DNA from 2 places in the Pseudoalteromonas sp. S3260 genome. Region 2 is predicted to be linked to the other one. Evidence: predicted binding sites of a transcription regulator. Region 2 holds the regulator's gene; the other holds the start of a gene.
What was found. The regulator ArgR, encoded in region 2, controls arginine synthesis, uptake and breakdown. The targets are predictions, from matches to a motif close to ANTGAATANNTATTCANT.

Region 1 (4,219 bases), on a different contig from region 2:
CTAACGCTGAGTTTGACCATCAAGCACTTAGTTTAGTGGTGCACGGTGAGCAATCTGCAATTAATAATGCCTGGTTAAATGGCGGTAAAAAAATTCTTAAAATAGCGATTAGTGATGTCCCATGTGGGTACTGTCGTCAATTTATGAATGAACTCGCTGATGCGAAAGAGCTTGATATTTTACTGCCAGCACAAAACTTTAAATTGGCAGAGTTATTACCTCATTCATTTGGACCAACCGATTTAGGCAATGAGCACAGCTTATTTAACCCAGCAGAGCAAACTAATTGCTTTGAAAACAAACAACTTGATGAAAAGCTGATGAGCTATGCTTTAGCGGCTTATGTGCCATACAGCCAAAATTACAGTGCAGTAAAAATAAGTACGTTTGAAAACGGTGATTTTTATGGCAGCTATGCAGAAAATGCAGCGTACAGCCCGAGTTTATCGCCATTACAAAGTGCTGTGAGTCAGTTGTTTTTAGCAGGACTGAGCTTTGATAAGCAAACAGTTAAATCAGTTACGTTATTAGAAACGGCTGGTCATGAAAACCAATCAGGGGTGGCAAAAGCCGTGTTAGCAAGCTTTACTGGCTTGCCAACACTTGAGGTTATTAGCGTAACATTAGCCAAGTAACACTTTAGCGGCTTCAAGTACCACGGCAACCGATTTTTTCTCAATCTCGCCGTGGTCTACGTTAGGAATTTCTTGACGTGTTCTATTTACTAATACACCTGCAACACAGGCTGCTTGTAGGCCAAGAGCGGCACACATAGTAAATAAAGTAGCCGATTCCATTTCGTAGTTCATCACGCCTAGTTTTTGCCATTCTTCACAGCTACCCTGTAATGACTTAGGAACATAACCAGAATGCGTATCGTAACGCTCTTGTCCTGGGTAGAAGGTATCGCTTGAAGCGGTGATACCGATATGAAAATCGATGTTTAGGTTTTCACAGGCTTTTACCATCGCTTGAGTGGCAAAAAAATCAGAAACAGCAGGGTAGCACAGCGGTGCAAAATGCTGACTCGCGCCATCCAAACGAACTGAGGCTTGGCTAATTAAAATATCGCCTTCGTTAATGTGCGGCTGAATAGCGCCTGTTGTGCCAATGCGAAGAAAGCTACGTACGCCAAGTTGAGCCAGTTCTTCAACCGCAATTGACGTTGAAGGGCCGCCGATACCGGTTGAACATACAACCACTGAGTGGCCGTTTAATTGGCCTAAATAAATGTGAAACTCACGCGTTTGAGCAAGGCAGGTTGGATTATCTAAGAACTGTGAAATGCGTGCTGCACGATCTGGATCCCCTGGAACAATAGCCAGTTTTGCACCTTTTAAATCATCAATACACAGTCCTAAGTGAAATACCTTTTCCATAACTAAGCCTTTTTAATAAGAGTTGTTGTCAATTTAACATGATTACGAGAAACCTAAATGAAGTACAGGACGGATGTCCGTATTGATTTATTCATCAACTCTGAATATTCAATCAATGGCTAAAATTACTAACAAAATGAGCCAGTTGACTTGTTTGCTCAGACACTATATTCATACCTCAGAGCAAACCAGTAGCTAGCCAAAAGAGTTGTTAGCTAAATTTTAAATTGTTTATATTCATAAGGTTAGTTAGTAGTTTTTGTATTGTTTTGCCGCTGACCTAACCTCGCAAAACACAACGTTCAGTGATTTTTATAACCACAGACAATTAATTTTTAATTTATTCAGCGTTCGTCGTTTTGCATAACTACTCAATAATAGACAAGATATTCAGATTGAAAAAGGGTTTACAATGAGCACACAATTTCAAGCATTTAAAAATAAAGTTGAACACTGTTTATGTGCACCTGGCGACGGTGTATTCACGGTTAATACGGCAAAAGAACGCAAAGCAGCACTCAGAAATAAATTATATGGTCAAACTGAAAATGTCGATGCTTTATGGCGTGACTCGCTAAATGAATTACCTAACTCACCCCACAAAGCGGTTATGCTGGGGATTAGCTCTGATTGTGGTGGTGGTATTTTACGCGGTGCAAACTGGGGGCCTTTATTTTTACGTTCAGCTTTAATTGACCAGCAAACACAGTGTCGTTCATTTGACTTAGGTGATGTGCGCGTAATACCGCATTTATTACACGATAAATACTTAAACGAGGCAACAATTACCAATTGCCAAAAAGCGCTTTATGGCAATGACAATAACGATCATTTCGTAAGTCCACTGTCTATTACCGAAGATGTATGTGACAGCTTTTATGCAACATTCCAAGATAAAGGCATTTTTGGCATTGGTGGCGATCATTCTATTAGTTACCCGCTGACAAAAGCGTACTTAAAAGCAAAGCGTAGCCAAGGTAAGCGTACGGCTATTATTCATTTCGACGCCCACACCGATTTATTGGTTGAGCGTTTAGGCATCGATTTATGTTTTGGCTCTTGGTGTACCCATATTTTAGAATTTTTACCCGCGCCACATCATTTAATTCAATTTGGTATTCGCTCAAGTGGTAAGCCTAAATCACATTGGGAAAGTACCTTTGGCGTTAAACAGCACTGGGCTGCTGAAATTATTGAGCGTGGCGCAGCCGCTGTTGCTGCCGATACAATCGCGCAACTAAAGGCTGACAAGGTTGATGAAGTGTATGTAAGCTTTGATATTGACGCACTAGATGCTCAATTTGCTTCAGCAACAGGTACACCTGAAGAAAATGGGTTAACACCACAGCATGCGCTTGATATTTTGTCAGCTATTGCCGATGAGTTTCCAATAACCGGTGCAGATATGATGGAAATCGCGCCGTTTACCGACAGCTCATTAGTGGGGCAATCAAGCTCAGAGACGACGCTTAGAGAAGGCGCTAAAATTTCAGCATTCTTAATTGCAGCAATGAATCGTTAATCCCACAGGCCCAAAATTGGCTATTTGTAAATAATCCGCTATATTAAATTTGCTTTTACCAAAAAAGTAACATCTTAAATTTTATATAGTGGGTTATTGTGACTAAGTGGTATTGTGTATTATTGCTCATTGTAAGCCATCATTGTGTGGCTAAACTTACTGTTGTAACAGAGAACTTCGCGCCTGCGCAGTATCTGGACGCGAATAACAATTTAGTAGGTGATGCTGCCGATAAAGTCCGATTAGTGCTTGATAGCGTAGGTATTGATTACTCAATTTCTGTAAACGATTGGAGTATGGCTTACAATATTGCACTGAGAGATCCCCAAACCTGTATATTTTCTATTTCTCGTTCGCCTGAGCGGGAACATAATTTTATTTGGTTTGCTAAGCTTGCCCAATTTGACACTAATTTTTACTCCCTTAAAAGCAAAGGTATTTCCTTAACTAATTTAGAGCAGGCAAAGCAATACCGTATTGCGGTTTTAAAAGATAACTACAGTCATCATTACTTACTTTCAAAGGGCTTTAAAGAAAACGAAAATTTAATGCTGTTTAGTAGTTTTGATAATATTTTTAAGATAATCCAAACCCGAAGTTCGAGTATTGATTTAGTTGTTATACCAGCGCAGCGAATAAACCATGAACAATCTCATTTATTAAATAAATTACAACTCGAATTACTCATGCCCATCAATGCCCATCAAGCCCCTTTATATTTCGCCTGTAATAAAAATCTACCCGATAACGTAAAGCAACAACTTAGCGCGGCTTTTTCTTCATATGAGTCTAAACTATAAATATTAAGCTTTTGATTTTTATTAGTTATTAATATTATTTAAATATCAATTGCCCTGTCTATAAAAGCGTCTATAATCCAGCTGCTTTTGCTTGTAAAAGCGATTATTTTGGAGTTATAAATGGGTGATTTAATCGGGATTGCGTTATTAATCTTGATGAGTGCGTTATTTGCGATGTCAGAAATTTCGATTGCCGCTTCACGCAAAATTAAGTTAAGAGTAATGGCGGACGAGGGCAATGTGCATGCTTTGGCTGTTTTAAAGTTGCAAGAGCAGCCTGGGGCTTTTTTCGCCATGATCCAAATTACGCTCAATGCGATTGCCATATTAGGCGGGATTGTTGGCGAGCAAGCATTGTCTCCTTACATGCAAGAAATACTACAGCTGTTTTATCAAGGTCCATTACTTGGGCAAATTAGCTTTGTATTATCGTTTTTAATTATTACCTCGTTATTTATTTTATTTGCCGATTTACTCCCAAAGCGTTTAGCGATGATTTTACCTGAGGCCGTTGCGGT
Region 2 (4,219 bases):
GGTTAAGTTATACTGTGTAGATAATTCCGAGCAATAAAAAAGCCTGCAAGTGCAGGCTTTTTTATGGGTTAATTTTGGCTATTACGCCATAAAATCAACACCTTCTTTAATGTCTTTTTTCAGAGTTTCTAGCATATCATTTTTTGCTTGCTCTTCAAATGCGCTTAGTGTGCCGTAAGAAAGAATTTCTTCTACGCCATTTTTACCTAAACGTACTGGATGTGCGAAGTACTCTGCATCGCCATTTTCAACAGCAACGTATGCATAATCTACAACGTCTTCACCTTGTAAGCCTTTAACTAAAGACATACAAAAACGTGCAGCAGCAGCACCCATTGATAATGTTGCAGAACCACCGCCCGCTTTAGCATTAACTACTTCAGTACCCGCGTTTTGGATACGTGGAGTCAGTGCAGCCACTTCTTCATCAGTGAAAGTAACACCTTCAACTTGAGAAAGTAACGGTAGGATAGTTGTGCCTGAGTGGCCACCAATTACTGGAACTTTAACGCTTGCTACGTCAACGCCTTTAAGCTCAGCAATGAACGCTTCAGAACGGATCACATCGAGTGTTGTAATACCGAATACACGTTTAGCATCATAAGTACCTGCTTTTTTAAATACTTCAGCAACAATTGGTACAGTGCCGTTAACTGGGTTAGTAATAATACCCACAAGCGCTTTAGGACAGTTAGCAACAATGCCTTCTGCTAGTGTTTTGATGATACCAGCGTTAACATTAAATAAATCAGCACGATCCATACCTGGCTTACGTGGCATACCCGCTGGGATAAGAACGATATCACAACCTGTTAATGCTTTATCTAAATCGTCAGCACCAAAACCTGCAACTTTAACATCTGTTGGGATGTGAGAAAGGTCAACAGCAACACCAGGAACTACTGGCGCAACATCATATAGTGATAATTCAGAGCCAGCTGGTAAACCTGTTTTTAATAATAAAGACAACGCTTGACCGATACCGCCTGCAGCACCTAATACAGCAACTTTCATTGGAATTCTCCGTGATTTGAGGTAGGAAATATTTGTGGTTCATAAGATAAAGAAATTAACGACTAAAAACAAATTTATCCTGCTTATTTTAGCTATATTTTCGACCATAGTTGTAAACTTTGCTGTTTAAACGCAGCAAAATGGCAACTTAAGCAAACAACTGCTGCATAATTATGCATTTTTGTGTAGAATTTGCAGTATCTATTACATAACTAATTAGACACTATGCAACCACAAGATAAACAAGAAGCATTGGTTAAAGCCTTTAAAGCACTTTTAAAAGAAGAAAACTTTGGCTCACAAGGCGAAATAGTTGATGCGTTAAAAGAGCAAGGCTTTGATAATATTAGCCAAAGTAAAGTGTCGCGAATGTTAAGTAAGTTTGGCGCGGTACGCACCCGTAATGCAAAACAAGAAATGGTATACTGTTTACCCGCCGAAATGGGGGTACCAACCGCTAAGAGCCCATTACGCCAGCTCGTTATTGATATTATGCATAACGAAATGATGATTATTATTCGCACCAGTCCTGGAGCTGCTCAACTCATTGCGCGTTTACTTGATTCATTAGGCAAAGCAGATGGCGTACTAGGTACTATTGCTGGCGATGATACTATTTTTATCGCACCAGCTAAAATCTCAGAAATAGACCTCACACTAGAGCGTGTTCGTATTTTATTTGATACGGTTTAATCACTAACGCTGTAATAAAGACGGCTATGAATAATACATAGCCGTTTTGTAATTGTTATAACTGCTTTAAAAATCGTACTGAGGGGGCAAAAAATGCAGAGCCCATATCCGCCTGAGTAAAATCAAGCCAGTGATCATAATTCTCTCCCTGCCCTAGTCGGCTAGTTAGCACTTTTTCGAATGCATCCCCTTTAGCAGAGCACGTGATCACTAACATACCTTGCTCATACACATCGCCATAAGGCATGCTTTGGTTAAGTAACAGTGCCTGACCTTGTTCGTCTTTTAATTCACTTCGGGTTGCATGGCTGCTCTCAAGTGCGGGGCTGAGCAAGGTATTATCAAGGCGTGTACGACCCATTATTTGCTCTTGTTCATGTAATGACAAATGCTGCCACAGGCTCAAGTCATGTTTATAGCGCTGCACATGAATGTAACTACCTTGATCTTCAAAACTATCCGGTTTGTTTACTAACGCCGTTACGCGTTTTTGACGGCCATGAGGGGTATCGCCCGCATAAATAAAACCATTAAAATCACGACCATCTAAAAAACGGAAATTACGAACTTGCTCTACCAGCTCAACATCAGGGGTGAATAGTTTGAGAATTTGTAGTGCAAACAAGTGGTTCACGTCTTCTCTGTCTGAGCGGATTTGCACAAACAAATCACATGGTCTTGCACTCATAACAAACTCGCTATGGGTAATATTAGGAAAGCTTTGCAGCTCGCTTGGCATGAAATCAGGCAGAATGTGCGGCCAATATTGCGCACCAATTGCCACCATGCAAGAAAGCATAGATTCAGAAAACTGATCACTAAACTCATCTTCAATATCGCTCACTTGTTTAAGCTTAGCGCGAAGTGATTCGTCGTGACCATCAAGTACATTAAAAAATAAGTGCAAACCGTGTAAGTTTGCTTCAGCACAAATCCCTGATTGCGCTTGCGCCATTGTTATTCCTTACTTTTTAGAGCAAAACACAGTGATTAATTACGATTTAAAAAAATTCACCGTGTGCGGTTTTATTTTTATTATAACCTGTTCATTAATTTCAAATGACTGGCCATACTGAGCTGCAACTTCTATTTCTTGTTCAGCAATAACGACAGTATATACATAAGCAGAGCCAATAAAGCGACTGCTTAGAATTGTAACGCACTCACACTGCAGTTCGTTATTGTTACTACTGGCAAGCTCAAGCTGGTGTGGACGCACATAAATAACGCCCTTATCGGCCACGCCATGCTGCTGTGGCTGTATTGATTCAACCACCCCAAACTGCGTTTCATATTCAGTGGCGGTTAATGCGGTTGCGCTTAAGTATATGCCCTGACCCAGAAACTCTGCAACCTCCTTTGAACGTGGTTTAGCAAAAAGCTGTTCTGGCGTACCTTGCTGCGCAATTTTACCTTGGTGCATAACCGCTAGCGTATCTGAAAAAGCAAACGCCTCTTCTTTTGAGTGAGTAACAAACACAGCCGATACTTGCTGCGCCTTAATAATGCGCCTAATGTCGGCAATTAACTCAAATCGTACTTGGGTATCAATATTAGAAAATGGCTCGTCAAGTAACAGTAAGCTAGGTTTATAAGCTAATGCGCGTGCAATCGCTACTCGCTGCTGTTGCCCACCAGAGAGTTGATGAGGGAATCTATCGGCGCAGCCTACCAAGTGTACCAGCTTTAGCATTTCACTTACGCGTGCGTATTTATCTGCTTTGCTCATGCCGCTTAGCCCAAACGCAATATTATTAGCCACCGTTAAATGCGGAAATAACGCATAGTCTTGAAACATCATGCCAATATTACGATGCTCAGGTGAAACAAACGTATTAGCATCACTGACTAGCTTACCATCAATAAATACCTGCCCTTGTTTGGCTTCAATTAATCCTGCAATGGCTTTTAGTGTGGTGGTTTTACCGCAGCCACTGGCTCCGAGTAAACACACTATTTCGTCTTTACCTAAGGTTAAATCTAAATTATCTATCACCTTAGTCCCGTTATATGCATAGCTCACGCCTTGTAAAATCAAACTACTCATTTAGCTACGTTGCTCCATTGAACGGTTAATAAAATATAACGGAATAAACCCCACCACCACAATAAACAAAGCCGATATAGAGGCCAGCTCTAATTGTTCATCGCTTACATACTGAAACACATGAGTTGCTAAGCTTTCAAAATCAAAAGGCCTTAACAACAAAGCTGCGGGTAGCTCTTTCATACACTCGATAAAGACCAATAAACCGGCGGTTAATAAGCCTCGGCGTAATAAAGGTAAGTGCACTAAGCGTAATGTGCGCCCTTGGCTTTTTCCCATTGACTGGCTTGCCATATCAAGGGAGGGACTAATGCGTGAAAAGCTCGACTCAATAGCTCCGTGTGCAACGGCGTAAAACCGCACTATATAAGCAAAAATAATAGTGAGTAAGCTGCCAGTAAGTAATAAACCAATATCTAAATCATAAGGAGCTAAAGTGCGGTTGATAGTATTTTCTAATAGGGT

Region 1: CWC14_RS13655 (arginase family protein) is a predicted target of ArgR. The motif match lies at 1,738-1,755, and genes of this name have one in related genera.

What each region holds. Positions count from the first base shown of each region.
Region 1 is NZ_PNCV01000081.1:15,326-19,544, forward strand. Features, by position in the region: gene cdd (cytidine deaminase) at 1-635, shown strand, start outside; gene udp (uridine phosphorylase) at 624-1,379, opposite strand; gene CWC14_RS13655 (arginase family protein) at 1,792-2,901, shown strand; gene CWC14_RS13660 (substrate-binding periplasmic protein) at 3,000-3,701, shown strand; gene paeA (polyamine export protein PaeA) at 3,822-4,219, shown strand, end outside.
Region 2 is NZ_PNCV01000070.1:3,031-7,249, reverse strand. Features, by position in the region: gene mdh (malate dehydrogenase) at 82-1,014, opposite strand; gene argR (transcriptional regulator ArgR) at 1,240-1,707, shown strand; gene CWC14_RS11975 (Dyp-type peroxidase) at 1,763-2,662, opposite strand; gene CWC14_RS11970 (ABC transporter ATP-binding protein) at 2,702-3,754, opposite strand; gene CWC14_RS11965 (ABC transporter permease) at 3,755-4,219, opposite strand, start outside.